4 regions of the Rhizobium sp. R693 genome follow, and region 4 is predicted to be linked to each of the others. Evidence: riboswitches for the same ligand, from Rfam matches in the RefSeq annotation. Region 4 holds a riboswitch; each other region holds the start of a gene.
The links. A riboswitch is a leader RNA that binds a small molecule or an ion and turns the genes downstream of it on or off. The one in region 4 is predicted to bind cobalamin.
Positions count from the first base shown of each region.

Region 1: linked by a shared signal. The riboswitch ahead of cobU (bifunctional adenosylcobinamide kinase/adenosylcobinamide-phosphate guanylyltransferase) and the one ahead of ATY79_RS17370 (CbtB domain-containing protein) in region 4 are both predicted to bind cobalamin.
Region 2: linked by a shared signal. The riboswitch ahead of ATY79_RS29310 (ABC transporter substrate-binding protein) and the one ahead of ATY79_RS17370 (CbtB domain-containing protein) in region 4 are both predicted to bind cobalamin.
Region 3: linked by a shared signal. The riboswitch ahead of bluB (5,6-dimethylbenzimidazole synthase) and the one ahead of ATY79_RS17370 (CbtB domain-containing protein) in region 4 are both predicted to bind cobalamin.

Region 1 covers NZ_LOKY01000034.1:241,934-249,409, reverse strand. The annotation lists gene ATY79_RS21920 (chloride channel protein) at 1-1,392, opposite strand, end outside; cobalamin riboswitch at 1,636-2,033, shown strand; gene cobU (bifunctional adenosylcobinamide kinase/adenosylcobinamide-phosphate guanylyltransferase) at 2,162-2,686, shown strand; gene cobW (cobalamin biosynthesis protein CobW) at 2,692-3,741, shown strand; gene cobN (cobaltochelatase subunit CobN) at 3,751-7,476, shown strand, end outside.
Region 2 covers NZ_LOKY01000049.1:53,953-61,428, forward strand. The annotation lists gene ATY79_RS29295 (organic hydroperoxide resistance protein) at 1-73, shown strand, start outside; gene msrB (peptide-methionine (R)-S-oxide reductase MsrB) at 328-810, shown strand; gene ATY79_RS29305 (hypothetical protein) at 1,038-1,385, shown strand; cobalamin riboswitch at 1,407-1,631, shown strand; gene ATY79_RS29310 (ABC transporter substrate-binding protein) at 1,808-2,824, shown strand; gene ATY79_RS29315 (iron ABC transporter permease) at 2,821-3,861, shown strand; gene ATY79_RS29320 (ABC transporter ATP-binding protein) at 3,858-4,622, shown strand; gene ATY79_RS29325 (DUF3141 domain-containing protein) at 4,933-7,182, shown strand; gene ATY79_RS29330 (phosphate acetyltransferase) at 7,236-7,476, shown strand, end outside.
Region 3 covers NZ_LOKY01000034.1:112,996-120,471, forward strand. The annotation lists gene ATY79_RS21250 (NADP-dependent malic enzyme) at 1-767, shown strand, start outside; gene ATY79_RS21255 (DUF2865 domain-containing protein) at 890-1,972, shown strand; gene bluB (5,6-dimethylbenzimidazole synthase) at 1,979-2,668, opposite strand; cobalamin riboswitch at 2,708-2,890, opposite strand; gene ATY79_RS21265 (TolB family protein) at 2,916-3,749, opposite strand; gene ATY79_RS21270 (LTA synthase family protein) at 3,978-5,891, shown strand; gene ATY79_RS21275 (DUF1003 domain-containing protein) at 5,973-6,497, shown strand; gene ATY79_RS21280 (sigma-70 region 4 domain-containing protein) at 6,855-7,476, shown strand, end outside.
Region 4 covers NZ_LOKY01000021.1:29,150-36,625, forward strand. The annotation lists gene ATY79_RS17350 (sulfite oxidase-like oxidoreductase) at 73-735, shown strand; gene ATY79_RS17355 (helix-turn-helix transcriptional regulator) at 1,012-1,701, shown strand; gene ATY79_RS17360 (hypothetical protein) at 1,698-2,309, opposite strand; gene ATY79_RS17365 (CbtA family protein) at 2,353-3,096, opposite strand; gene ATY79_RS17370 (CbtB domain-containing protein) at 3,111-3,320, opposite strand; cobalamin riboswitch at 3,349-3,500, opposite strand; gene ATY79_RS17375 (histidine phosphatase family protein) at 3,544-4,107, shown strand; gene ATY79_RS17380 (EAL domain-containing protein) at 4,472-6,037, shown strand; gene ATY79_RS17385 (outer membrane protein) at 6,250-6,873, shown strand; gene ATY79_RS30920 (hypothetical protein) at 6,970-7,476, opposite strand, start outside.

The sequences.
Region 1 (7,476 bases), on a different contig from region 4:
CAGGCGGTCGACAGTCAAGTTGCGGATCCAGCCGACATCGTGAGCGCTGCGAATGCTCTCGCCGCGCAGGTGGAAGCGCCATGTTGCGAAGGAGTAGCCGAAGGTGCTGCGCACGACGAGCGAGGACGTGATGACTGCCGCCAGCACCAGCGCGGTAATTGGAAAGTCGCCGGTAATTTCGAGCGCGAGAAAGGTCATCGTCAGTGGCCCGCCGATAACGGCGACCGCAAGCGAGCTCATACCGACGACGGCGTAGATGACGGGTGTCAGCGTGGCGTGAGCGAAGTAGGGTGCGGAATAGGCGAAGAGTTTCCCCACCAACGCCCCCATGAACAGGGACGCGAAGAACAGGCCGCCTCTGAAGCCGGAGCCGATTGAGATAGCGGAGGCGAAGGCCTTCAGGAGGAAGAGACCCACAAGTGCCGGGATGGCGATATCGCGTCCGAGATTGAGGTGTAGCGCGCCGTGGCCGGCTGACAGCACCTGCGGCGTGATCAGCGCGAGCAGACCGACGACGATGCCGCCAAGGGCAGGACGCAGCGGCGTTGTGATGGAACTCCTGCGAGCCAATTCCTCGATCCAGGCGACGCCCTGCATGATCATGATCCCGATGCCCGCGCAAAACGCGCCGAGGAGGAGGGCCGGTACATAGTCGGCTGGCATGACTGTACCGAAGCTGCCGACGTCGATCAGGAAATCGCTGCCGGCGAGCAGACGCGCAATCTGCGTCGAGACCAGTGCGGAAACGACGACCGGCGTCAGCGAAACGATGGTGTAGGAGCCAATGATGAGTTCGAATGCATAGAAGGCGCCCGTCAGCGGTGCGTTGAAAGCGGCTGCAATGGCTCCCGCCGCACCGCATCCGACGAGAACACGTAGGTCCGAGCGGCGAAGTTGCAGCTTGAGGCCAAGTTTAGAGGCCAGCCCTGCCGCCAACTGCGTGTAGCCGGCTTCCAGGCCGACCGACGCACCGAAGCCGTTCGAAATGAGATTCTGGACCGCGACCAGAATACTATCGGTGAGAGATAGCCGACCGCCATGCAGCGCGTTTGCCTCGATCGGGTCCACCATTGGCTTCTTGCGGGTCTTGGCAAGCACAAACAGCAAGAGCCCGAGCAGCAAGCCGCCGCAAACGGGTGCGGTCAGCAACACGAGCTTGTTGTCGATCTGCGACGAACTCAACCTGTCGACGTCGCTGATTCCGAAGATGAGGCTGTGCATTTCGCGGGAAACGAGGCTCATGCCTGTCACGGCCAGGCCGGAGATTACCCCGACCATCGCGCCGGCGATGACCATCCCCATCTCGCTGCGCCGCAGCAGAGCGCGCATCCGCCCGATATCGAGAAGGGTATGAAACGGACCGAAACGGCGGATATTGGTTTTTAGGAGCATGACAGGAAAATAGGCAGGTATAGGCGCGATCAAGTGCGGTGAGGGAAGGGCAAGCCAATGGCGCCACCCGCTTGCGACGCAATTGCGGCAAAAGCCCGGCGCCGGCAATAATTATTTGTGACGTAAACTACTGATAAAAGACGATAAATTTGGTAGAGAAGGTCGTCTTGGTGCGGTTTTAGGCATGCATTGGCATTCCGCTCAGCGACGGCTTGATTGACTTCGCCAGTGGCCTTGCCTAACGATGAATTCATAACGGATGGTTCCGGACCGGTTGAATCGGTGCGGATGAAAAGGGAATGTGAAGCGGTGGACCCAATCAGGGCACCGCTATCATAGCCGACCCCGCGACTGTAGAGCGGTCAGGGTTTTCCGTCCGACGTTGGTTTCGTGTCACTGACAGTCTGCGATGGTGCAGGCGGGTGGCGCGAAAGTGGCGACGGAAAAGTCACTGGCAGTGCATCATGATCAACCGGGGCAGGACGCCTCTTGCGTCTACGAATCGTCCGCCTTTTCATGAAATGCAGCCGGGAAGGCGAGGAAGACCCGCTGGCACGATCTGGGGCGACCGGTTTCCGGTCTGCCCCGGTCGCGGCCAAAACCCGCGAGCCAGGAGACCTGCCAACCGTGCCGGGCGAGAAGCCCATTCCTGGGCGATGCCCGCTGCCAGCACGGAGGTTGTCATGGCTGAAAGACAGATTTGCCGGCTGCGCTCTGCAGCCGTTCCGGTTTCTTGCGGATCGCTTCCGCAGATCGGACAGCATCTACGATGATCCCTCTATCATCCGGCGCGACGTTTGTCCTGGGCGGCGCGCGCTCGGGAAAGTCACGCTTTGCCGAGCAAGTAGTCGTCTCGAGCGGCTTGGAGCGCCATTACGTGGCAACGGGTCGCGCCTGGGACGACGAGATGCGCGCCCGGATCGACAAGCACAAGGCGGATCGCGGCGATCTCTGGCAGACCCACGAAGAGCCTCTTGATCTGGTCGGCTGCGTGCGGGCGATCGATGGCGAGGGACGAGCGATCCTTGTTGATTGCCTGACGCTTTGGGTCACCAACCTGATGATGGAGGAGCGCGACACGGAGGCCGAGTTTGCCTCGCTTGCCGCGTATCTGCCGACGGCGCGTGCGCGCCTTGTCATCGTTTCCAATGAGGTCGGCCTCGGCATCGTTCCAGAAAACCGCATGGCGCGGGAGTTCCGGGATCATGCCGGCCGCTTGCATCAAATGATCGCGGCTCAGGCCGCGGATGTGTATTTTATCGCGGCCGGACTGCCGCTGAAGATGAAGGGTTGAATTTCATGAACCAGCAGAAAATCCCGGCGACCGTGATCACCGGCTTCCTCGGCGCCGGCAAGACGACGATGATCCGCAATCTGCTCTCCAATACCAACGGCAAGAAGATCGCGCTCATCATCAACGAGTTCGGCGATCTCGGCGTCGACGGCGAGGTGCTGAAGGGCTGCGGCGCCGAGAATTGCACCGAGGACGACATCATCGAGCTCACCAACGGCTGCATCTGCTGCACGGTCGCCGACGACTTCATCCCGACGATGACGAAGCTTTTGGAGCGCGAGCAGCGCCCCGACCATATCGTCATCGAGACATCCGGCCTCGCGCTGCCGCAGCCGCTCGTTGCGGCCTTCAACTGGCCGGACATTCGCACGCAGGTCACTGTCGATGGCGTCGTTACCGTCGTTGACAGCGCCGCGGTCGCCGCTGGCCGGTTTGCCGACGATCACGATGCCGTCGAGGCCCGCCGCGTGGAAGACGAGTCGCTCGACCATGAGAGCCCGATCGAGGAGCTTTTCGAGGACCAGTTGACCTGCGCCGATCTGATCGTGCTCAACAAGACCGACCTTCTCGACACCGCCGGCCTTGGCCGTGTGCGGGACGAGGTCGCTTCGCGCATCGCCCGCAAGCCCGTGATGATCGAGGCGCGCAACGGCGAGGTCCCGGCGAGCGTGCTGCTCGGGCTCGGTGTCGGAACGGAAGACGATGTAGTCAATCGCAAGTCCCACCACGAGCTCGAACATGAGGACGGCGTGCAGCATGACCATGACGAGTTCGACAGCTTCGTGGTCGAGCTTGGCCCGGTTGCCGACCCTGCGGCCTTCGTGGATGCGCTGAAGGGCATCATCGGCGAGCATGACGTGCTGCGGCTCAAGGGCTTCGTCGACGTTCCCGGCAAGCCGATGCGTCTGCAACTGCAGGCGGTCGGAAGCCGCATCGACCACTATTTCGATCGCGCCTGGGCGTCCGGTGAAGCGCGCGGCACCCGCCTCGTCGTCATCGGCCTGCACGAAATGGACGAAGCGGCGGTGCGCAAGGCGATCGAAACGCTGGCATAAGGCAGACCGATGCATCTGCTTCTGGCACAGCAGGGAACGATCAGCGACGGCGAGGAGGCGATCGATCTTGGTCAGTCTCCCGGCGATGTCCTGTTCCTGTCGGCTGCCGATACCGAACTCGCAGCGATGGCCGCAGCTTACGACGAAGCGGGGGCCGGATTCTCGCTGCGGCTCGCAAGCCTGATGAGCCTCAAGCATCCGATGTCGGTCGATGCCTATGTGGAGCGGACAGCTCGTCATGCGAAGCTGATCGTCGTCAGGGCGCTGGGTGGTGCCAGCTACTTCCACTACGCACTGGAAGCGCTCCATGCCGCCGCGGCGCGAACCGGCGCGCTGATCGCCGTGTTGCCGGGAGATTCGAAGCCCGATGCGGGTTTGACGCCGTTTTCGAATGTTCCGCTTGAGGATCTGAACGCGCTTTGGGCCTATCTCATCGAGGGTGGCGACGGCAATTCGCGGGCATTTCTCGCCTATGCCGGTGCGATGCTGTCTGGCGCGGAAAAGCCGGAAGCTGCATCGCCGCTGATGAAGGCCGGCATATGGTGGCCGGGCAAGGGCGTGCTTGGGGTCGACGAGTGGAGGGCGGCGGCCTGCGACGAGCGGCTTCGCTCACCTCGGGAAAGCTCGCGTCTCCCGACGGTCGCTATCAGCTTCTATCGCGCGCTTGTGCAAAGCGGCGAGACAAGGCCGGTCGAAGCGCTTGTCGACACGCTGCTTTCGGAAGGCATCCGGCCGTTGCCGGTATTCGCCTACAGCCTCAAGGATCCGGTGTCGAAGGGCATTCTGGAAAGCGTGTTTGATGTCATCAAGCCCGCGGTGGTGATCAACACGACAGGCTTTGCCGTGTCGGCGCCGGGCGCGGATCGCGAGCCGACGGTGCTCGAGGCCAATGATGCCGTCGTGCTTCAGGCGATCTTTTCGGCATCGTCACGTCAGGCGTGGGCCGCGTCCTCGCAAGGGCTCTCGGCGCGTGATCTTGGCATGAACGTCGCGCTGCCCGAAGTGGACGGTCGGGTGCTCTCTCGTGCGGTCTCCTTCAAATCGGCGGCCCGCTACGACGCGAGGGTCGAGGCCAACATTGTCGGTAGCGAACCCGATATCGAACGGATGCGCTATACCGCCAGGCTTGCCGCCAATTGGGCGAAGCTGCGCACCACCGCCGCCAGTGAGAGGCGCGTCGCGCTTGTTCTGGCGAACTATCCGAACCGTGATGGCAGGCTCGGCAACGGCGTCGGACTAGACACGCCGGCGGGTACTGTCGAGGTGCTGAAAGCCATGCGTGCCGCCGGATATGCGGTTTCAGATGTACCTGCGGATGGCGATCAGCTGATCCAGCGTCTGATGGAAGGGCCGACAAACTCGGGCAGCGACGGCAAGCTTGTCCGCGAATCGCTTTCCTTGAGTCGTTACAAAGCCTTCTTCGTAAAACTTCCGAAAAAGATTCAGGATGAAATCGGCGTGCGTTGGGGTGCGCCCGAGGCCGATCCCTATGTCGTGGACAGCGCGTTTGCGCTGCCGTTCATGCGGCTTGGGGAGGTGCTGGTGGGCATCCAGCCGGCACGCGGCTACAATATCGATCCGAAGGAGAGCTACCATTCGCCGGATCTTGTGCCACCGCATGGCTATCTCGCCTTCTATGCCTTCCTTCGCCATGAGTTCGGCGCTCACGCCGTTATTCATATGGGCAAGCATGGCAATCTCGAATGGTTGCCCGGTAAGGCGCTGGCGCTGTCAGAGGAGTGCTACCCGGAAGCCATCCTTGGCCCCATGCCGCATCTCTATCCCTTCATCGTCAACGATCCGGGTGAGGGAACGCAGGCAAAGCGTCGTTCTGCTGCTGTCATCATCGATCACCTGACGCCGCCGCTGACGCGTGCAGAGAGCTACGGGCCGCTGAAGGATCTGGAGGCGCTGGTCGACGAATATTACGAGGCTTCGGGCGGCGATCCGCGCCGGATCCGGCTTCTCAGCAAGCAGATCCTCGATCTCGTGGCGGACATAGGCCTCGATCGCGATGCCGGCATCGACAAGGGGGAAAGCGAGACCGAGGCATTGAAGAAACTCGACGCCTACCTCTGCGATCTCAAGGAGATGCAGATTCGCGACGGCCTGCATGTGTTCGGCGTCTCGCCGCAGGGCCGGCTGCTGACGGATTTGACGGTCGCGCTGGCGCGGGTTCCGCGCGGGCTCGGACAGGGTGGCGATCGTAGTCTTCAGCGTGCGATTGCGGCGGATCTCGGATCCGAGTTCGACCCGCTCGATTGCGACATGGCCGGAGTCTGGACCGGGCCGTTCCCTGACGTTCTCGCAAGCGCTACGGACGCGATCTGGAGAACGAACGGCGATGCCGTCGAGCGGATCGAACTGCTTGCGGCACGGCTGGTTGCCGGCGAGTTTTCTTGCCCGGAAGGTTGGGAGGCCACTCACGCTGTTCTTGCGGAGATCGAAACGCGGCTCAAGCCTGCCATTCTGGCCTGCGGGACTGATGAGATCGAAGGCCTGCTTCGAGGGCTCGACGGGCGTTTCGTAGCGCCGGGACCATCTGGGGCTCCGACGCGGGGCCGACCGGACGTGCTGCCGACCGGACGGAATTTCTACTCGGTCGACAGCCGGGCTGTGCCGACGCCGGCGGCCTACGAGCTCGGGAAGAAGTCCGCGGAGCTGCTGATCCGCCGCTACGTGCAGGATCACGGTGAATGGCCGGTCTCCTTTGGCCTGACCGCCTGGGGCACCTCGAATATGCGCACCGGCGGCGACGATATCGCCCAGGCGCTCGCCCTGATCGGCGTGAAGCCGGTGTGGGACATGACCTCGCGGCGCGTCACCGGCTATGAAATCATTCCGCCCGCGCTGCTGCGTCGGCCGCGCGTCGATGTGACATTGCGTATCTCCGGCTTCTTCCGGGACGCCTTTCCGGAGCAGATCGCTCTGTTCGACAAGGCAATCCGCGCCGTCGGGGCGCTGGAAGAGGATGCTATCGACAATCCGATTGCGGAGCGGATGGGCGGCGAGGCTGCCCGTCTCGAAAAGGCGGGATTGGATGCGGCGCAAGCTGTTCGCCGCGCCGGCTACCGCGTCTTCGGCTCGAAGCCTGGCGCCTACGGTGCTGGTCTGCAAGCGCTGATCGATGAGAAGGGGTGGGAGCGTCGCGCCGATCTGGCAGAAGCCTACCTTGTCTGGGGAAGCTACGCTTATGGCGCCGGCGAAGAGGGCCGGGCGGAGCGCGGCGTCTTCGAAGAGCGGCTGCGCTCGATCCAAGCGGTCGTGCAGAACCAGGACAATCGCGAACACGATCTTCTCGACAGCGACGACTATTACCAGTTCGAGGGCGGGATGGCGGCTGCGGCCGAAATGCTGGCGGGCGATCGGCCATCGATCTATCACAACGATCATTCGAGGCCGGAGAAGCCGGTGATCAGGTCGCTGGAAGAAGAGATCGGGCGTGTCGTGCGTGGCCGCGTTGTCAATCCGAAGTGGATCGATGGCGTCATGCGCCATGGCTACAAGGGGGCCTTCGAGATCGCCGCTACCGTCGATTACCTCTTTGCCTTCTCGGCGACGACGGGTGCCGTTGGCAACCATCACTTCGAAGCTGTCTACCAGGCTTTCGTGGTGGATCCTGAGGTCCGCGATTTCATGATCGAGAAAAACCCGGCCGCCTTCGCCGACATGAAGGAGCGGCTGCTGGAAGCGATCGATCGCAGCCTCTGGACGCCGCGCAGCAATTCGGCGCGG
Region 2 (7,476 bases), on a different contig from region 4:
CGCAGCGCATGAGATCTGCCCTTACTCCAAGGCAACGCGGGGCAACATCGACGTGGCGCTCACCCTCGTTTGACCAGGTGAGAAGGCTCTCTGCGAGAACCGATCCAAGGTATCGCCAACACCATCATGAAGCAGGATGCGCGCCGCCTTCAGTGAAAATCGTGGCCGCATCCCGAGCAACCTCAAGATGGAGGATGTCATGACAGCTCCAGCATCATCGATCACATGGCATAGCCTGCTTGGCTCCGCGGCGGTTGCCGGTGTCTTTGGCAACGGTAATCCAGCCAAGAGATTTCGAGAATTCACCGGGATTGAAGGAGAACAAGAATGCGTGACATCGTCGAATTGCAGTTCGATCTCACCCCTCCCACTCGGGAACTGATGCAGCAGCTTGTGGCGGACCTCAGCGAGGAGGATCGGCATCTGCTTTTGGAACATGGTGAGGAGGCGCCGTTCTGTGGTGTGTTTCTCCACGAGCGACGCGAGGGGCTTTATACCTGCCGGCTCTGTGGGCTTCCCCTGTTCAAGGCAGTTGCGAAATTCGAAAGTGGTACAGGCTGGCCGAGCTTCACTGCCCCGGCAGCCGACGACCACCTGCGGCGCGTTCGTGACACCCGGTACGGTATGCTCAGGACAGAAATCGTTTGTGCGCGTTGCGGCGCGCATCAGGGACATGTCTTTCCTGACGGCCCACCTCCTACAGGTGAGCGCTTCTGCATAAACTCGGGCTCGCTCGAATTCACCCCGAATGGACAGCCGCTTCCTGACAAGCTTGCACGTGGCCGTCCAGAAGGAGAGCCAGCACGATAGATGCGTGCCGTGCTTGAGCGCAATCGTCGGCGTCGAGACGGCGATTGCTCCGGCAAGCAGAGCACTTTTAACCGTTCATCAACGCTGATGGGCGACTTCCTCGCGATTTGTTGTAAATGGCGTGCAGCCTAGGCTGGAGATGATTGCGCTATGCATCGGTCCGGCTATTTTGGCCGCATCATCTCGGCGCTTGTGGCAACACTTCGCGCGCAATCGGGGCAGGGGTTATGAAGGCGGCGTTCCATATGACGTTGGGGTTTTTCGCAGTCCTTTTGCCGGCGACGGCTTTAGGCCAGTCAGGCGGTTGGCAATCCAACGGCAGTGGTACGAGCACGTGGCATGTGTCGCCATCGGAAGGTACCTGCAACGTCAGTCAGGCGCAGAACCGGGCCCGCCGCGCCGGCATCTACCGCACGGATCTTGTCTATCGCGACGAGAACGTTTTGACGCTGAGGGGATTGACCGAATGGGGCGATCGCCGCGAGATCACCTTCGCCAACATCCGCGGATGTCCTGAAGTCGGGTTTCAGGATATGCAGCAGAGCCAACCCGGACGGGCGCCGACCAACCGCTGACTTGACGTCGCGCCGCTCGCCAGCGTAACTGAGCGCGACGGTTCCCCGAGGACGACTCTGAGGGGATTAATAGGGAACACGGTGAGGACCCAAGAGGGACCAAAACCGTGGCTGCCCCCGCAACTGTAAGCGGATTGCCGCTCATCCAAGGGCCCTTGGGCCATGCCACTGCGACGAAGTCGCGGGAAGGCAGATGAAGGCATATATCCGTGAGCCAGGAGACCTGCCGTCAATCACGATCCAATCACCCGGGCGGGGATGCCCGGAAAGGAACAGACATGATTGACCTGCGCCTCCACCGACATAGAGCACACATCCGTCTCGATTGGGTTTTCCGCCGCTAGCGTTAGCGCGGCGTGCCGTCATTCTTAGCGGTTGCGCCGGCAATAAACGCTGGTTCCTTCCTCCCAATCGAGATCCCTATGCGTAAATTTCTTGCAGCCATTGCACTTGCCTTCGGCTTTGCCGGCTTGACAGCGCCAAGTCTCGCCGCCACCCAGTACCCATTGATCATCAACAATTGCGGCCGCGAGGTCGTCTTCGACAAGGCGCCGGCCAAGATCGTATCGATCGGTCAGGGGATGAGCGAAGTTCTTTTCTCGCTCGGGTTGGCGGATAGGATTGCCGGAACGGCAGTTTGGGTCGGCCCGGTCTTGCCGCAATATGCCGAAGTCAACGCCAGGATCAAACGGCTTGCCGACAACGATCCGAGCTTTGAATCCGTCGTCGGACGGGAGCCGGATCTGGTTGCCGCCGAGTTTGAATGGCACGTCGGCCAACAGGGGTCTGTCGGCAAGCGAGAGCAATTTGCCGAACTCGGCATCAACACCTACATCGCGCCGGCGGATTGCGTCGCCAAGATCAATGCCGACAGCGGCGACGGCGTTCGCAAGGAACTGTTCACGATGGACCTGATCTATCGGGAGATCGCTGAACTTGCCGAAATCTTCGACATCAAGGAACGCGGCGATGCGCTCATTGCCGAACTGAGGCAGCGCGAAGCGCGGGCGGTCGCATCGGTTGCAGGCGCCGCTGCGAAGAACCTCCCGGTCGTCTTCTGGTTCTCCAGCAAGGAAGTCAACGGAGATGCATTCATCGCCGGAAAGAACAGCGCCCCTGCCTATATTCTGAAGACGCTCGATGCGCAGAATGTGGTTGCGACAGAGGAGGAGTGGCCGCTCGTCGGCTGGGAGACGATTGCGGAGGCCAATCCGGCTGTGATCGTTATCGCGACGATGGATCGGAGACGGTATGCGGCCGATGACCCTGCGGTAAAGCTCGACTTTCTGGCAAAAGATCCGGTCACGAGCCAACTCGATGCCGTCAGGAACAAGCGCTTTGTCATGATGGATGCCCAATCGATGAACCCGACGATCCGGACGATCGACGGCATCGAGATACTGGCGAAGGGCATCAATTCCTTCGGTCTGGCGCAGTGAGCGGCGCCGTTCTCAAGCAGCAGCAATGGTGGGCGCATGCTGCGCTCGTCATTGCTGCATTCTCCTTGCTCGCGCTGATGATCGGTCTTGCTGTTTCGATAGGGGAAATATCGATCCCGCTGGCGACGACCGCGAAGGCCGTGTCGAACCGCCTGTTCGGTTCGGTTTTCGAGCTTAGCCGCATTCATCAAGGCATCATCTGGGACTATAGATTGAGCCGTGCGTTGGTAGCTGCAAGTGCCGGGGCGTCCCTCGCGCTCAGCGGGGCAGTTCTGCAGGCATTGCTGCGCAACCCGCTAGCGGAACCCTATGTGCTCGGTGTTTCCGCAGGAGCCTCGACCGGCGCGGTTTGCGTGATGCTGCTCGGCTTCGGCTATGGTGTTCTGAGCCTGTCAGGTGGCGCGTTCATCGGCGCTGTTGTCGCATTCCTGCTCGTGGCCTTTCTTGCGGCAGGCGCCGGAGGTAGCAGCGAGCGCATCATTCTTTGCGGCGTCGCCGGGTCGCAACTCTTCAACGCAGTCACGTCCTATATCGTCACGACTTCGGCAAATGCCGAGCAGGCAAGGGGCGTCATGTTCTGGTTGCTTGGGTCGCTGAGCGGCGTCCGCTGGCCTGACGTCTATCTGGTCGTGCCGGTGACGATGTTCGGTTTCGCCGTTTCGCTGTTCCATGTGCGATCGTTGGATGCGTTCGTCTTCGGAACGGATGCAGCGGCATCGTTGGGCATTGCGGTCAGGCGCGTGCAGGTGGTGCTTCTTGGAACGACGGCGTTGATGACCGCAACCGTAGTCAGCATGGTTGGCGCAATCGGTTTTGTCGGGATGGTCATCCCGCATGCCGCGAGGTTCCTCGTCGGGGCCAGGCATGATCGCCTGCTTCCGGCGACCATGTTCGGCGGCGGGATCTTCCTAATCGGTGCCGACATCATCTCGCGGATCATCATCCCGCAACAGGTCCTGCCGATCGGGGTCGTCACGGCCTTGTTCGGTACACCGGCCTTTGCGGTCATCCTGTATCGTGCTCGGAGGACCGCATGAGCATCAGGCTCGAAGATGTAAGCTTTGCAGCAGGCAACTCGCTGATCGTCAACGGCGTCAGCCTGACGGTGCAGACAGGAAAGGTTCTAGGCCTGCTCGGGCCGAACGGATCCGGCAAGTCGAGTCTGTTGCGGCTGATCTGTCGTTTGCGCAAGGTGCGCAGCGGTATTATCCGCCTGGGCGAGAGCGACGTTACGACCTTGGCGCGGAGCGATCTCGCGCGCCGCATTGCTTTCGTCGAGCAGCAGGCCACAACCGAGACGCAGTTGACGGCAAGGGATGTTGTACGCCTCGGTCGCACGCCACATCGCGGCGTCCTTTCACCCCTGGGAGTAAAGGACGATGCTGCAGTCGATGAGGCGCTGTCCCGCGTCGGCATGGAAGGCCGAGCGACGCAACTTTGGCAGACGCTCTCCGGCGGCGAGCGCCAGCGTGTCCATATCGCGCGTGCCCTTGCGCAGAGCCCGGCTGAACTACTCCTCGATGAACCGACGAACCACCTCGACATCCAGCATCAGCTCGAAATCCTGGGCCTGATTTCCAGGCTCGGCGTCACCTGTGTCATCGCCCTGCACGATCTCAACCTAGCCGCTATGTTCTGCGATCAACTGGCTGTTCTCCAGCAGGGTTCGGTCGTTGCGATCGGGACTCCGCAGCACGTTCTGACGCGGGATCTGATCGGCGACGTGTTCGGCGTGCAGGCGCATGTCGAGACGTCTCCGATTCATGGGCGATGCAACATTCAATACATTATCGCCTGACCGGCTTCTCAAGGAGAGGTGCGCGGCTGGGCTGGTCATCGAGCCTTGTCAGGGCGAGATGGAGCAGGCCTTCGGGCCAAGAGAGCTCGCCGAGAAACCGGCCTTCCCTACATGGGCGCCATTCAAGAACGGCGTATGCTACCGTAAAATACGTTGGGTGCTCCGCCCGATGTGCCTATGCTGCACCTGCTAACAAAACATGTGTCTGACAGCGCGAGCTGTTCGTTCACAGAGTGGACGCAGAGCGAGAATACTATCCCGAGCATAGGAACTTGATCCTCGATGAGAGGGTGAACGAGGGAGCTTTGGCATGCGGTACTCTTCCTATCTTCCGGCGGCCGGTTTCGCCGCTCAGTTTGGCCCAGCCGGTCTTGCTTTCGATTATGCCTTGGATGCCGCTCAGCGCAGCGTGCTGTTCTGGGACGTCATGCGCAAGCGCGGCAACCAATACCGGGCTCATGCCGAAGCGACAGCGCCGCATGTTCTAAGCTTCACACCCGAAATTGTGCTCGATGGACGCACGCTTGAGCGGCCGGTCAACTACGCGCTGGTCCGGATTGTCCCGCCTGATGGAATAGAGGTTGACCAGACACGCCGACCGTTTGTTGTCGTCGATCCGAGAGCCGGACATGGGCCGGGCATCGGAGGGTTCAAAGCAGACAGCGAAATCGGCGTCGCGCTGAGAGCTGGGCATCCATGCTATTTCATCGGCTTCCTTCCCCAGCCGGTGCCGGGACAGACGATCGAAGACATTGCTCGAGCGGAAGCGATCTTTCTGGAGAAAGTCATTTCGCTGCATCCGCAGGCCGACGCCAAGCCCTGCGTGATCGGAAATTGCCAGGCGGGCTGGGCCGTCATGATGCTCGCTGCCATGCGCCCGGAACTCTTCGGATCGATTATCATTGCCGGCGCGCCGCTGTCCTATTGGTCTGGTGAGCGCGGCAAGTATCCGATGCGCTATACGGGCGGGTTGCTGGGTGGCAGCTGGCTCACCGCGTTGACAAGCGACCTTGGCCACGGACAGTTCGACGGCGCCTGGCTGGTTCAGAATTTCGAGAACCAGAATCCTGCCAACACGCTCTGGACCAAGCAGTATAATCTCTACTCGAAGATCGACACCGAAGCGCCGCGCTACCTCGGCTTCGAGGAATGGTGGGGCGGACACGTCAACCTGAATGCCGAAGAGATCCAGTTCATCGTCGATGAACTCTTCGTTGGCAACAATCTCGCGGCAGGTCGTATCGAGGCATCCAACGGCGAGGCAATCGATCTTCGCAACATTCGTGCGCCGATCGTGGTCTTCTGCTCCAAGGGGGATAACATCACGCCCCCCGCACAAGCGCTCGGGTGGATCCTGGATCTCTATGATGACGTAAACGAGATACGATCGCACGGGCAGACGATCGTTTACACCGTTCACGAAACCATCGGCCATCTCGGGATCTTCGTGTCCGCGAGCGTTGCCCGCAAGGAGCACGGGGAATTCTCCAGCAACATCGACCTGATCGATGCGTTGCCGCCAGGCCTCTATGAAGCGATTTTCGAAGCTAAGACCGATGAGACCATCGGCGGGGATCTCGTCGAGGGCGATTGGATCATGCGCTGCGAGGCAAGGACGCTCGATGATATCAGAGCGCTCGGCTGCAATAGCGCCGAGGACGACCGCCGCTTTGCGACTGTCGCCAAGGTGTCGGAAATCAACCTCTCGCTCTATCGGACGTTCCTCCAGCCTGTTGTCCGTGCGATGATGCCCGAATGGGCGGCCGATCGGTTGCGCGAAACGCATCCGCTCCGGCTGCAGTACGAGCTGTTTTCTGACGTCAATCCCCTGATGGCGCCGATTGCAGACCTTGCTGTCGATGTGACCGACGAGCGGCGCCCGGTTGCTGCGGACAATCCCTTCCTGGCGTTGGAGCAGGCATTCTCCCGGCAGATTGTTGCGGGGCTGGATGCATGGCGCGAAGGAATGGAGGCGTTGAGTGAGGCGACGTTCCTCTCCGTCTATGGTTCTCCGCTTTTGCAGGCGGCGGTCGGTATCGACCCGTCGGATACGAAGCCACACCGGCGTGCCAGCAAGACCGGACTCCATCGTCAGGTCCTCAGGACGAAGGTGGAGGAACTCAAGGCGCAGATCGGCAATGGCGGGCTTCGCGAAGGCCTAGCGCGCAGCCTGCTTTACGTCGCCATGGCAAGTGGCGCAGCCGATGAGCGTGGATTTGCCGCGATCCGGCGGATGCGGAGCGCCGAGAACGGAATGCCTGCAATGACGCTTTCGGAGTTCAAGGCGTTGATCCGTGATCAGTTCCTCATGCTGCTGATCGACGAGGAAGCTGCCGTGAATGCAATTCCCCGTCTATTGCCGGCAGAGGAGGATGTTCGCCGGGAAGCGCTTTCTTCCCTCCAGCAGGTTTTGAATGCGCGTGGGCCGCTTTCCGAAGAAGCCGAGCGGCGTTGGCAGCGGATCGTCGGGCTCTTTGATCTTTTGTCGGAGCCGCTTGCCGAACCTGCTTCGCCGCCGAAGAAACCAACGCCAGTCAAGGCCGTGAGGCGTGCAAACTAGCCAAAGGTTGCGCAAACGTCGGGGATTTGCCCTCGTCCTTCAACACGGAGCATGTGCAGATGTCGGATTTGGACAGCATTGATGAAGAAGCTGGTCGTCATCAGAAGTATGAGCGGCTGATCGCAAAGGCAAAGCAGGTCCCGCAGATGCGAACGGTCGTCGCCCATCCCTGCGACGAGACATCGCTGCGTGGAGCGGTCGAGGCGGCCGAGGTCGGGTTGATGCGTCCGATTCTTGTCGGGCCAGCAGAGAAGGTGCGCGCGGTCGCCCAGTCACACAACCTCGATATCTCGC
Region 3 (7,476 bases), on a different contig from region 4:
ACGATCCGCGCTTCCGCGAATATGTCGATCTCTATTTCTCGCTGGTTGGACGTCGGGGCGTCATTCCGGAAGCCGCGCGCACGATCGTTCGTACCAACACGACTGTTATCGGCGCGTTGGCGCTGAAGCGGGGCGAAGCCGATGCGCTTATCTGTGGCCTGGAAGGCCGTTACGAGAAGCATCTGCGCGACGTCCGCCAGATCATCGGCAAGAGGCAGGACGTGTGCGACTTCTCGGCACTCAGCCTGCTGATTTCACAACGCGGCGCCACCTTCTTCACGGACACCTACGTCACCTTCAATCCGAGCGCGGAAGAGATTGCCGAGTCCGCGGTTCTCGCTGCCGAGGAAATCAGACGCTTCGGCATTACGCCGCGCGCTGCTCTTGTGTCCCACTCGAACTTCGGTTCCCGTGAGTCCGAAAGCGCGACGAAGATGCGTGCCGCTCTGAAGCTCGTGCGCGAAGCCGCGCCGGATCTCGAAGTGGACGGCGAAATGCATGGCGAAAGCGCGATCTCCGATGCCCTGCGCAAGCGCGTCATGCCCGACACGACCCTGCACGACGAAGCAAACCTGCTGGTCTTCCCGAACCTCGACGCGGCCAACATCACTCTGGGCGTCGTAAAGTCGATGATTGACGGCTTGCATGTCGGGCCGATCCTGCTTGGCGCTGCGCTGCCGGCGCACATCCTCGCGCCCTCGGTGACCTCGCGCGGCGTCGTCAACATGGCAGCTCTCGCCGTCGTCGAGGCTTCACAGCCAGCGTGATTTGCGGCAGATCGAGAAAATGCGGTAAGATTCCGACCGCAGCTTGTTAAGACAAACGGGCTAGCAATGAAGGCGCGGCGGGATGCCGCGCCCTATGACCTGCTCACCGATGGGACGATGCCTTGAACCGCTGGATTCTGTCACTCGCAACCGCCCTTGCACTCACCGGCCCGACCCAAGCCCAGATGCCGGCGATCTGCGGTGACCTTCGCGCCCGCCTTGCCGATCTGCCACAAATCATCGGCAGCACGCCCGAGGTGCGCAAATTCGCCAGTGCTATTGCCGAACAGAACCTTGAGCTTCGCAAACTCCGTAGCGATCTGCGCCAAAACGGCTGCACAAGTGGCAGCATGGTCGTGATCGGGGATGATGACGGCTACTGCGGCGAGCTCGAGCGCGCGGAAACCAAGATGGTCGACAACATCCGTTATCTGCAGCAGCGGCGCGACGAACTGCGCGGCCAGAGCGATGATGCGCGCACGAGAAATGAACTGCTTGCCGCGCTCGACGACAACGGCTGCAACGAGGAGCAGTGGCCTGAGGATCGCGCCGATGGATATGCTCCGCCGCCGAGCATCGAAGATCAGGCGATGCGAAACGACACCTTCATACCTCTAGGTGGCGATCCCAACCAGCGTCGATACGGTTTCGGCATGTCTACGCTCTCTCATCTGAACACCGTCTGCGTACGCACCTGCGACGGAGGCTTTTTTCCGCTAAGCTCGAACGCAACCTCGCAGGACTTCGCCCGCGATGCCGACACCTGCTCGAAGATGTGTCCCGGCATCGACACCGAGCTCTTCTATCATGACGTCTCCAGCACCGAGACCTCACAGATGATTTCGGCGTCGACGGGCGCCCCCTACAGCGCAATGCCGAATGCTTTCGCCTACAAGAACCGTAAGCCGGGCGAAAAATCGTCCTGCAGTTGCAATCTAAACGCTTACTACGAACAGATGAGGAATAGCCAATCGATCAGCGAACCGCCGCAACAAGGATCGATCACCACGATCGAAACCAAGAAGCCCGAGCCGGAGAGCAAGGTCGCCGCCCCGGCTGCACCGCAGCCGCAAGTGCCGGACAGGCCATACGATCCGGCAAACAACAAGGTGCGCCAGATCGGCCCGCAGTTCCTAGCCGGTGACCAGGGCACGATCGACCTTAAGAATCCCGCCAAGCCTGGCCCTCAGCCGCAGCAACAATAGCCGCCCTCAGTCCAGCGAACTGTCCCAGCGATCCGTGAACACCAGTTCCTCCAGCGGCAGGCGCTGGCGCCATCCTTTGACCGCGAGTTCCGGCTGGTCATAGAGCTGATCGACATAGCCGATGCAGAGCCAGGCAACGATCTCGACCCGTTCCGGAACGCCGAGGATCTCTTTGATATCGGACTCGTGAAAGATGCTCACCCAGCCGACCCCCACGCCTTCGGCTCGGGCCGCGAGCCACAAATTCTGCACGGCGCAAACCGTGGAGTAAGAATCCATTCGCCGGTTATGCGTTCGGCCGAGAACGATATCACCGCAGCGATCCGGATCGCAGGTCACACAGATGCTGAGCGGTGCGGCTCGGATACCTTCGAGCTTCAGCGACCGGTACAGCCTCTGTCGTTCGCCCTCAAACATCTCGCCAGCCTCACGGTTGGCGCGATTGAAAGCTTGCCACGCCGCCTCCTTCACCTGCTGATCGCGAACCAGGATGAAATTCCAGGGCTGCATGAATCCCACGGACGGCGCATGGTGCGCGGCCGTCAGAAGCCTGCTGACAACGTCGTCCGGTATCGGATCCGGGAGGAACTCCGAACGGACGTCGCGGCGCGTTGAGATCGCCCGGTAAACGGCGTCACGTTCCTCGGTCGAAAAGGCTGTAGCTCCCGACAGGGAGCCTGAATGGTCTGGTCGCATCGTCTATCCCCAACAACACAACCGCCCGCCGTCCACGCGGGTCAGTCTATGATGTCGGGCCGGTCTTCTGACTTGGCGTCATCCAACTGCCGCGCCTTCCCGGCGCTGGGCCAGTGGCGTGTTGCGGCAGTCGTCAGCCTTACAGCGTTGGGCACGTTTCGGTCTCTCACCGAATTCCCGATTCTCCCGCCTAACACGGGCACCTGACGAAAGCTCTATGCCCGCAAAAATCGCTCGACGCAATCCTTCACCCAGAGACAGGGTGGTAACGCACATAGGCGAACTCATCGCCGGACGGCGACCAGTTGGGCACGTTGATTGTGCCCTGCCCGCCGAAGAGATCGAAGAGTGTCGTCAGATTGCCCCCGTCCATATCCATCAGCCGCAGACGAACATTGAGATCGCGCGGATGGTCGAAAACATCCGGGTCGTAGGAAAGGATGAGGACCTTGTCGTTGTTGGGCGACGGATGGGCAAACCAGTTCCCATAATTGTCGCTGGTGATCTGGTCGAGGCCAGTGCCGTCCGGGTGGATGCGCCAGATCTGCATGAGGCCGGTGCGGCTGGAATTGAAGTAGATCCATTGGCCGTCAGCGGAGTAGTCCGGCCCGTCGTTGCGTCCCTCGCCGTGTGTCAGCCGCCGTTCTTCGCCGCCATCCACGGAAATCGTGTAGATATCGAACAAGTCGTTGCGGATGCCGCAATAGGCCAGTTGTTTTCCGTCAGGCGACCAGCCGTGCCAATAGGACGGCTGATTTTGCGTCACCAGCCGTGGCATCCCGCCTTCGGCCCGAAGCACATAAATCGTCGACTTCCCGAACTCGGTCTTGTCGGAGATGACGATCTGCCGGCCATCGGGCGAAATGCCATGATCGTTGTTGCACGTTTTGGCAAAACCGGTGTCGACTTTCTCGACCCTGCCTGAACCATCAAGCGCCAGACGGTACAGAAGTCCGTCGCCGTTCAACAGAAGATAGCTGCCGTCGGGCGCAAAGTTGGGCGCCTCCACAAGCTGCGTCGTTTGCCAGACGACGCGTGCCTCGCCTATCCTGATGTTGTAGATCTCGACGGAACTGCGCAATCTGAATCCTCCTGACATCGTCTCCGTCAGACCTACGACGGCCCGCCACTCAGCACAAGCAAATGCGCCTGGCCAGGTTCGGCCCAGGAATGTCTTTGGAGCGATCGGCCCTTATCCCCCAATCACAAATGCGCGAAACCTAACGGTTCATCTAGCGTTCATGACGAGGATGTGACAGTTCAGTGAAGCTTTTATGACGTTGGAGTTTTCCGGTTGATCGCGTTGGTAATGAGGTCTGCAGCGGCAGCGCGCTTTGCGTCGCTTTCCACCGATTTCGGAGGAAGCATCCGATCGCCTGCTATACGCACGGCGCTCAGCGCCGTTCTTTGTGCCCTGCTTGCGCTTCTCACTACGGCCACCGTAGAGATAATTGCCCGCGATGGGCTGACTGACGTTCGCGAATTCCTGACATCGCCGGTGCGTCCCGGCATGACGACCGTTGTGATGTTGACTGTGCTGATGCTGTCGCTCGACGCCGCCTTGGGCCGACGGTTCATTTCAGCGCTGATCGTTCTTCCGATTGTGATCGTCCCCGCCATCGTATCCAACCAGAAGCAACACTACCTTTCGGATCCACTTTATCCGTCCGACGTCCTTTTCGGGCGCCAGATCATGGAACTGCTTCCTGTCATGGTGAGCGACCGTCCCTGGACTGCTGTTGCAATGGCTGTCGGCATCGCCTTTTCCGCTGGCGCAATTGTCATCTTGTGGCGTTTCGCCTGGCGCAACTTCCCACAGCTCTCACGGACCGCTCGCGTCCGCCGGCTGTGCGTCGGCCTACCTGTTATCGCGGCTTTCGGGTCGTTGATGGACTATTCCCAGTATTCCTTCATCCGCGACCGCCTTCAGGTGGTTCCAATGATGTGGGACCAAAAGGAAAACTACCGGAGCAACGGCTTCATCCTCGCCTTCATCTTCAATATTCCGATGGCCGAGGTGGCGGCGCCGGTCGGCTTCGGCACGCAGGCGCTTGATACTATCCCGAGCCGCAACTACGGCTATCTCAGCGGCCCGCGCGAAAAGCCCGACGTAATCATGCTGATGAGCGAGTCATTCTGGGATCCGACCCGGCTGAAAACGCTGAGCCTGTCGCCCGATCCCATGCCGACTATCCGCGCCGAGCAGTCTGGCCATGTCTTCTCACCGGAGTTCGGCGGGATGACCGCCAACGTCGAATTCGAGGCGCTGACGGGCTTTTCCAATGCCTTCCTGCCATACGGCAGCATCCCCTATCAGCAATACATCCGTCACGACGTTCCCTCGCTCGCCACGTTCTTCCGTGGCGAAGGCTATGCGGCGCGTTCGCTGCATCCGTTCAGCGGCTGGTTCTGGAACCGCAATGAAGTCTACAAGGACTTCGGTTTCGAGCAGTTCCGCTCGGAAGAGACCATGCCTCCAATGGAAAAGCGGGGCATCTTCGCTTCGGACGACTCGCTCATGAAGGAAATCATGAACGAGGCGGACGGCATCGATCGCCCGTTCTTCTTCTTTGCTGTCACCCTGCAGGGACATGGGCCGTATGAGCCGAACCGTTATGCACGCAATACTATCGATATACAGGGCAACCTGAACGATGCAGACCGCGCAACGCTTGCTACCTATACGCAGGGCATCAAGGAAGCGGACGACAGCCTTAAGTTGCTAATGGATTGGGCAGAGAAGCGCGACCGCGAAACGATCATCGTGCTCTGGGGCGATCACCTGCCGCCGCTCGGCAACGTCTACATGGCGACCGGCTACATGCCGGATCAAGTTGCCACCCGTAAGGCGTCGGTCAACACCATGAGACAGGAGCATGAGACGCCGCTCGTCATCTGGTCCAACAAGAAGGGCAGCAAGAAGGATGTCGGCACAATCAGCCCTTCACTGCTGCCCTATCATCTCTTGAAGTTCGCCGGCTTCGAGCATCCCTACTACACGGGCTTCCTCGGCCGTGTGCAGAAGAAGTACAGCGTCATCGATCGTTATCAGCTGATTGCGCGCGACAACACGCCCTCTCCCGATTGGGTCCTGAAGCCGAAGAACCTCGATCCCCTCGTACGGGACTATCGATACCTCCAGCACGACATCATGTTTGGCAAGGCTCAGACGCTCGATCGCTTCTTCCCGCAGCATGCTTGGCTGTATGCGCAAGGCACGTAAAAGACCGGAACAAGCCCACATTGCAATTTGAAAACATTACGGAATACTGGCGCCCGAGCGATCTAGCATTCGGAGTCGGCCATGCACAATCTATCGGACTTAATCCACCATCACTTCGACAAATCTGCTGACGAACTCGGCGAGGTCGAGAAGCGCGTTCTCGCAAAGGCCCATGAGCGCAAGATAATCTCGACCGATATCAATGCGGCCTTGCAGGCGGAAGCATCCGCTGGAGAGCGCCTGGCGGATTCGATTGCCCGCGTCGGCGGCTCATGGTCGTTCATTGTCACCTTCTTGATGTTCCTGGTGTTCTGGTGCGTCGTAAATACCGTTGTATTGCTCACACGCGCCTTCGATCCCTATCCCTTCATCTTCCTCAATCTCGTGCTCTCGATGCTTGCGGCGATCCAGGCTCCCATCATCATGATGTCGCAAAACCGGCAGGCGGAGCGCGATCGTTTCGAGGCGGCGAAAGACTATGAAGTCAATCTCAAGGCAGAACTGGAAGTTCTTTCCCTGCATCAGAAAATAGACATGCGCGTGCTCACCGAAATTGCGGCGTTGCGCGAAGACATCGAGCGACTGAACCAGCGCCTGCCTAGTTGATGGAACGATCCCTGATCGCTTGAATTTAACTATACCGACCGATTAGCGAGCCGCTAGCCAAGTCCCGCATTGAAACACCGTCACAAATGTAAGAGGAGCAATTGGAACCAATCCGATCCACCGTACGAGACGATGCTCACAGGCCGACCGCATACACGCGATGAAATTCTTCATCATCCCCTGTTTCTGTCGATCGAACGCCAGATAGCGCTCCATCTTATTGGCATCCACAGGCGTGCGCCTCGTCTCGCCCGCCTCGCAGCCTCGCACCAAAAGTGGCTGCTGACGCAAACGCTGTTTGCCATGCACACTGCACGAGATCGGGGTAATCCCCGGTCGGGGCTGACGGCCAGTCGCATGATGCAGGTCGCCACGGAGTTTGATCTCGCCAGCAAGAATACTGCCGCCTCGTTTCTTGCCGAACTCATCGCCTACAAATTTCTGCGGGATGCACCTGACGAAACGCCCGATCGGCGCCTTCGTCGCCTCGAAACGACCGAAACCAGCGAGGAGGCCATGGCCTCCTGGTTCCAAGGGCACATGGCCTGCCTCGATCAACTCGACGGCGGCAATCGTGCAAGCCTGACGGCAGCGGATCCCCGACTTTTTCGCCTTGCGCAACCTCGTGCCGCGCGTGCCCTCATCCAGGAGCCGGTCTGGAAGGAACCGCGGACCAGTATCGGCCACTTCCTCTGGTCCGATGTCGGCGGCCTTGTGCTGCACGATCTCATCAGCCGCCTGCCCGACGACGCGCGGCTGCACGATCGCATACTGCTGAAAGGCGTAACGATCAGCGAAATCGCGAACGAGTTCGGCATCTCCCTCACCAATGTGAAGCGGATGTTCAAGAAGGCCGAAATAGACAGCCTGCTTGGCTGGGAAAACCCGCGCAACCGCGGTGCACTATGGCTCTCCCGGAGATTCATCGAAGACTATTTCCATTGGCAGTCGGCAAAGTTCGCCGAATTGGACAGCGCCA
Region 4 (7,476 bases):
GCCAGCCAATGTCACGCTTGACAGTCCTCAAAGGCGAATGCCCTAATCGCCGCGACCGCGAAAGGGCCATCGATGAGCGACGATCAAACCCCGACAGACAGCAAGCTTACCACGTCGAAGCGCAGATGGGCCTCCGAAGGAAAATTCCTGACTGGCCGTATCAGTGGCCCGGAAACCGAGCGCTTGCCGCCTGGCCAACACCTCGTCAAGAATTGGCCGGTCCTCGATCTCGGCCAGCAGCCCATCATTTCCACCGACACCTGGCGCCTGGAAGTTCGTGGGCTTGTCGAAACCCCGCTTGATCTTACCTGGACGGCCTTCCTGGCCCTCGAGCAGAGTACCAAAATCACCGATATTCATTGCGTAACAACGTGGTCGCGCTACGACAACAAATGGAAAGGTGTTTCGACCCGCGACTTACTCGATCAGGCCATGCCGAAACCGGGAGCCCATTACGTCATGCTGACAAGCTATGATGGCTACACGACCAACCTGCCGCTCTCCGATTTCGCTACAGGGGATGCGATCCTTGCAACTTCCTGGGAAGGATTGCCGCTGACGCGCGATCACGGCGGTCCCATGCGGCTCGTCGTTCCGCATCTCTATTTCTGGAAAAGCGCGAAATGGTTGCGGCGCATTGAGCTTCAGGCGGCCGATGCAGCGGGCTTCTGGGAAAAGAACGGTTATCACATGTACGGCGATCCCTGGCGCGAGCAGCGATACTCGGAGGAGTGATACCAGTCGCGATTATTTCGGCGGCTGATGGCGGTGTCGCGACGGCGACCTGCCCGCTATAGTTTCACCAGCTAGCTTGCCGTCACCATCCACAGCCGACTAAAAGCCCGCTTAACGTGCAAATTTCACTGCGGCGGATTCACTTCAAAATAGATGCAAAAAGCGATATATTTTTCAAATTAATATCTTACGCCGATTTTGGCACGATCGCCTATTGAACCGACGCCCATTTTGGGTTGTTGTGACCCAACGATTCCAGATATCGCCTATGGGTTGATGAACAAGGACACTTCATTTCATACTGTCACGCAGAAGCTGCTGGACGCATGGTTGCATACCACATCGCAGACGCCCGCCGCGCCGGAAAACATTTATCGTGACGTCATCGACCTTCTGACGATCAGGATGAGGATGACACTTGTCGTTCTGGACGGTGAGGATCCACTACAATGGCAACTGAAAGTCGTGCGACCGTCCGGCTTCAGTTCACGCCTTCTGAACATCAATAAGCTCTTCGCCGATCAGCGCATCGGCGAATTCAAGGATCGCACCTACATGGAAACAGCCGTCATCCCGCGTTATCGCGAGGTGATCGCCACACAGAAACCATCGATGGAACTGGTCAAGACGAGGGTGCTTGGCGTCAACCTCGAATACGAGCGACTGGTCCTCCCGCAAAAGACAACAGCCCGGCGGCCATCCTGGCTCCTGACTATTTCGAACGGCCGCTTCATGTTCAACCCACCGCAGCAGCAGGCCCGCATGGATGCGACTGACGAAGCGGTGATCCAGCTCTTGACCGAAGGCGCGACGGCCAAGGAGATCGCCGCCGATCTTGGCATTTCGCACCGAACGGTCGAGCACCGCCTGGAGCGCATGAAGGAGCGCTACGGTGCGAAGAACACCGTCCACCTTGCAGCCATGCTGGTTGCAACGCACTTCGACCGCGATGTCGAGAAAAGCTAGGGCGTGATCCGCCGAACCAGGCACCGTCCGCAATAGACGAGCGCCAGAATTGCCGCCGCGAGCGCCGTCAACGTCGCCATGCTGGCAGGATGCAGCGGAACGTCCCGCCAAGCCGGGTGAACGATGTCCGCAGTATTGAACGCCTCACCACTGAATTGGCAGGTGATCAGCGCCAAGCCGCGTAGAACCATGCCGGCATCGATCGCCGAGACGATCGCCTCGGCTTCGGCAGCCTCGCCGCCCATGCCCCGCATCGATAGCAGCACGGCCTTTGTTGCCGCGAGATAGGCATGCGAGCACTCGTTGAACGGGCTCCCCTCATCCGTTACGCTGCCAGGCATTTTGCCCCAGAAGCAGTAGGCGTGCTGGATCTGTGCATAGTTCAGCACGCGTCGGAACGGCTCGTTCGTATCCGTGGCGCGTGCCGCGAGATCGATGATCCGATCGCGATACTCCGCGATCATGATCATTTCGCCGTGTGAGATTTCGGCGATCGCAATGCCGGTATGGGGACCGCTACCACTCCGCTGGTGTGCGTCGGCTGCCAGGGGCCAAAGCGGCAGCAACGCGATCATGGCGACAAGGAAAATGGAACGCCGGCTGGACATCGCGGGGGACAGGCTCCTGATTGCGCCGGAGCCTTCTCTCCAATCAATGAAAAGCCGGCGCGCGAGCACGTGGCTTTGGAGCGGCACCGAGCTTGCGCTCTGCGAGAATACCGAAGGCCAGGCCAAGAACGCCCCAGAGGATCACGTGCATACCGATCGAAGTCGTGCGGAAATGCCAGAGAACCACAGCGGAATAGTTCTCCGGCACCTCGTTGATCGGCGGCAGCAGATACTGAACGAGGCCGATGAAGACGACGTAGGCAAGACCCGCTGCGATTGCTGCATTCCAGACGCCGAACTGCGGGGTCAGGCGGCGGGCAAGCGCAATTGCCGCAACAAGCGCAGCGATCGATACGACGATCATCAGAAAGAACAGTTCAGTCCTGACGCCGATCGTGTCGGGATTGCCGACTGCCGGCGGATTGGCCGGATATTTGATGTTGGGCACGACAACCACGGCGACAAAGGCCGCAATGGCGATGACGGCAGAGGTCCCGCGGACGCCAAGATTGCTGAAGCGTCCCTGGACAAAAGCGAAGACGAGGGCAAACAAGCCGCCGACGGCAACGCTGTAGGCGATCACACCAGTCAGGAGGCCAAGGCCCGCTTGCGTGGCACGGCTGACGATTTCAGGCTCGCTGGTTTCACCCGCCGCTTGGGCCGCCGCTTCCTCAAACGCGATCGCTCGGTCGACGAGCGGCTCGCCGAAGGTATGGGCAAACGCGAAAACGAGGACGCCAGCAATCAGCCCCGCGAGCATTCCGCGAAGCAAAAGACTTCCAACCATGTCCGGAACTCCCCTTAGTGGCAGGGGAAGCCGAGGAGGTGCCGGCCGTCATGCACGAACTCGTGCACGTACATACTGTTGAAAAGCGCCATTGCGCCCTCTTCGGTGCCGACGAAATAGATGGCGATGAGCATCAGCAAACCGCCAAAGATCGCCCAAGGCAAAAGCTCGGCAACGGGAATCGGAGCAGGTGCGGCGACGGGCGCGAAAGTGGTGTCAGACATGAATTCCTCCTGGAATGACGCGTTCAGTCGAGAATTATTGCGTGGCAGGGTCTGACTTCCAGTCCGAGGTATCCTCATCCTGATCACAGTGGCGCGACCGCACCGGAATTTCACCGGTTTCCAAACCCACAACATAACCGTTATATCTGCGGCTTCGAACCTGTCAACGAGACTTCATGCAGCGACAGGCCACCTTCCCCGTTATCCGGAGACAACCAACGTGATGACGCGCCTCACTTGGATCTGCCATGGTTCGACTGCCGCCAACCGCGAAGCGCGGTTCCCGCAAGACGAGCCGCTGAACGAGAAGGCAATCCTTGCCACTCAGGCAATCGCCCCCCGCCTCGGGCGCGTCGACAGCGTCTTCGCCAGCCCGACATTGCGCGCGCGGCAGACGGCCGATGCACTTGGCCTGCAACCGGAATTCTCCGAGGCGCTCGCCGATTGCGATTTTGGCCGCTGGTCGGGACGCTCGATTGCCGAGATCCAGCAAGCCGAACCGGAAAATCTTGCCGCCTGGATGGCGCGGCCGGAGGAAGCACCGCACGGTGGTGAGGCAATCGCCGCCGTTTGCATGCGTGTAAACGCCTGGATGCACCAGCGCCTGCAGGCCGGTGGCCATATCGTCGCCATCACTCATGCCGCGGTCATCAGGGCAGCGATCATCAACACTCTGCAGGCGCCGGTATCCTCCTTCTGGATCGCCGATATCGAACCGCTGGCCATCGTTCACATGACCAGCAATGGCAATAGGTGGTCGCTGCGCGTCGAAGGCGCGGCCGCCTAATTTTCCGGGCGTTAATTTAGGCCAGCCTTACGCAAGCGAACCATGCCATAGGTTTCCGGCCCAACACGTTCGGGCCGTGTTCCTTGCCCAGGGAGGACCAAGCATGCCCTATGATTGGAGCGGCGCGCAGATGCGGCGCACGCGCCTGCTACGTATGACCGCCGCCGTTACCCTGCTTCTGCTCGTCATCGGCGCATCCCTAATGATCCGGCTTTGAGAACGACAGGCGGGCGGCCGCACCGCTCGCCTGTCGAACCGCCTCTCCGCTCTCGGCGGGCGCAGATACCAAGAATTCGCCCTTTGGTTTCAACAAACGCTTCAGACTTCAATGATACACCGGCGCTCAGGTGGAGATGGGTGAAGCATGCCGGTATTCTTCCAGAGCAGAGCCGGAAGGCAATGCCTTTTGGTCATGGCGTTGGGAGTAACGCTGTGGCTCTTCGGCGCGATCCTGGAATTGGATAACTGGCTCGTCGCTTTCGTCGGCGCTTACGAGAACTATGGCGCGGACAAGCTAGTCCTCGCGCTCGGCATCGGTGGCGCGATGAGCTTCGTCTATTCGATCCTGCGCATTGTCGACCTGCGTAAGGAGATGGAACTGCGGGCCAGTGCCCAGACCAAGGCCGACTGGACAGCAACCCACGACCACCTCACCAAACTTCCGAACCGCTATGCTTTCGAGCGGAAAGTCCTTCCCCGGAGGACGAAGACCGACCTCGAAGGCGACGAGTGGGAGCAGAACGTTACAATCTTCTCGATAGATCTCGATGGCTTCAAGAAGGTCAATGACCTTGTAGGCCACAATGGCGGTGACGCCCTTCTGGTCGAAGTGGCAAAGCGGATCTGCGCGATCGGAAACGCGGACTGCGTCTATCGTTTCGGCGGCGACGAGTTCGTCGTCGTTGCCCTTGGCCTCTCCTCCAAGCACGAGGAACGCTTTGCGCGTTTGCTCATTCAGGCCGTAACACGGCCCATCCATATCAACGGGTTCGCCGTCGAAGTCGGTGCAAGCGTCGGTTACGATCGCTGGGAGCAGGGTCGAGAAGCGCTTGAGGATGCGGCTCACCGAGCCGACCTCGCCATGTACGAGGCCAAATCACGCGGCCCCAACTACCACATGGTGTTCGAAGCCTCGATGCAGGACAAAGTCGCAAAGCGCGCAACATTGGAGTCCAAACTGCGCGTCGCAATTCAGCAGAAGGCCATCCGCCCCTTCTATCAGCCGTTGATCGATCTCAAGAGCGGTACGGTCTGCGGCTTCGAGGCGCTCGCCCGCTGGACAGACGAAGAAGGCATCGCCATTCCACCGCCGGTATTCATCGGGATTGCCGAAGAGACCGGACTGATCACCGAACTTTTTGAAGATCTTCTGGCGCAGGCCTGCAGGGACGCCTTGGCCTGGGACGACCACGTTACTCTCTCCTTCAACGTCTCTCCGGTGCAGATGGAGGACAAGCTGTTGGCCTCGCGCATCTTCAAGGTGCTCTCGGCGAACGGCCTTCCGCCGCACCGCCTGGAGATCGAGATCACCGAAAATGCACTGATCCAGGATCCGGCAATTGCCGCGATCATTCTGGATGAACTCCACGATGCCGGCGTCCAGATCGCTCTAGACGATTTCGGCACGGGCTATTCCAGTCTCGCCCAGCTCGCTCGCTATCGTTTTGACAAGATCAAGATCGACAAGAGCTTCATCGCGACTTGCCGCGATGATGAGCGCCAGGAAAAAATCATCCGCGCCATGCTTGGTCTTGGCCGCAGCCTCAACATACAGACCACAGCCGAAGGTATCGAAGAGCACCGCCAACTCGGCCACCTGCTTCGGCTCGGCTGCGATGTCGGACAGGGCTACCTGTTCGGCAAGGCGATGCCTGCCGAAGAGACGCGCTCCTTTATCCTCGATCGCGACGAAGTGTTGGCCAGCGCATAAGCGCCGCGAAAACGCAACTCTGCCGGCACCTCCACGCGTCAGAAATTCGTGATGGAACCCTTTCTGACGAGGCAACGTTAGCTCGTTGGTCCTGTGGGCGGACACTTACACTGAAAGTCTGTCTGCCCCCGCATGGGCCGCGATCATCGATCGGGCCTGGCCCGATCGGCGCGCAAACCGAGTGGACCCCTATCATAGGAGAGGGATTTATCATGTATTCTCGTATCCTTGCTGCCTCGGCGGCCTTTATTGGTCTTGCAGGGGCGGCGTTGGCCGCTGATCTTGTGGGCGAGCCGCCGGCAGCCCCGGTTGCACAAGCGGCACCGGTTTTCACTTGGAACGGCTTTTATATCGGCCTGCAAGGTGGCAGCGCCTGGGGAAATGGTGACTTCTCCGGCATCGGCGACGCAAACCTCAATGGCGGCCTCATCAGCGGCTTCACCGGATACAACTGGCGGCTCGATAACAATATCGTGCTCGGCGTCGAAGGCGACGTTTCCTACAATTGGAACGAGGAAACCGTCGGTAGCAATGAATACAAGTTCGACACGACAGGCTCGGTCCGCGCCCGCGTCGGCTACGCCCTCGATCACGCGCTATTCTATGGAGCGGCCGGCTGGACCGGCGCGAGGGGCCATGTGAACACCCCTATCGGCGACGACGACGCCACGTTCTCGGGCTGGACCGTTGGAGCCGGCCTGGACTATGCCTTCACCGACAACATTTTCGGGCGGGTCGAATATCGCTACAACGACTACGGCAGCAAGGACTTGCTCGGCGTGGATACCGACTTCAATCAGAACGTCGTCACCGTTGGCGTTGGTTTCAAATTCTGAGACTGCTCGACCGAGTGGCCTGCATGAAATGACCAAGCCCGGACAGACGCCCGGGCTTTGCTTCTCTGACCTGATGCTGGTCGCCGTGTGAGAGCCTTAGTGGTTTCCGCCGTGGCCGCCGCCCTGGTTGCCGCCACTCTCGTTGCCGCCGCCCTGGTTGCCGCCGCCCTCGTTGCCACCACCCTGATTGCCGCCGCCCTCGTTGCCGCCACCCTGGTTGCCGCCACCCTGGTTGCCGCCGCCCTGGTTGCCGCCGCCCTCGTTGCCGCCACCCTCATTGCCGCCACCCTGGTTGCCGCCACCCTGATTGCCGCCACCCTCATTGCCGCCACCCTGATTGCCGCCACCCTGATTGCCGCCACCCTGGCTGCCGCCACCCTGATTGCCGCCACCCTGGTTGCCGCCACCCTGATTGCCGCCGCCCTGGTTGCCGCCACCCTGATTGCCGCCACCCTGGTTGCCGCCACCCTGATTGCCGCCGCCCTGGTTGCCGCCACCCTGGTTGCCGCCGCCCTGGTTGCCGCCACCCTGGTTGCCGCCGCCCTGGTTGCCGCCGCCGTGGTTGCCACCACCGTGGTTGCCACCGCCGTGGTTGCCACCACC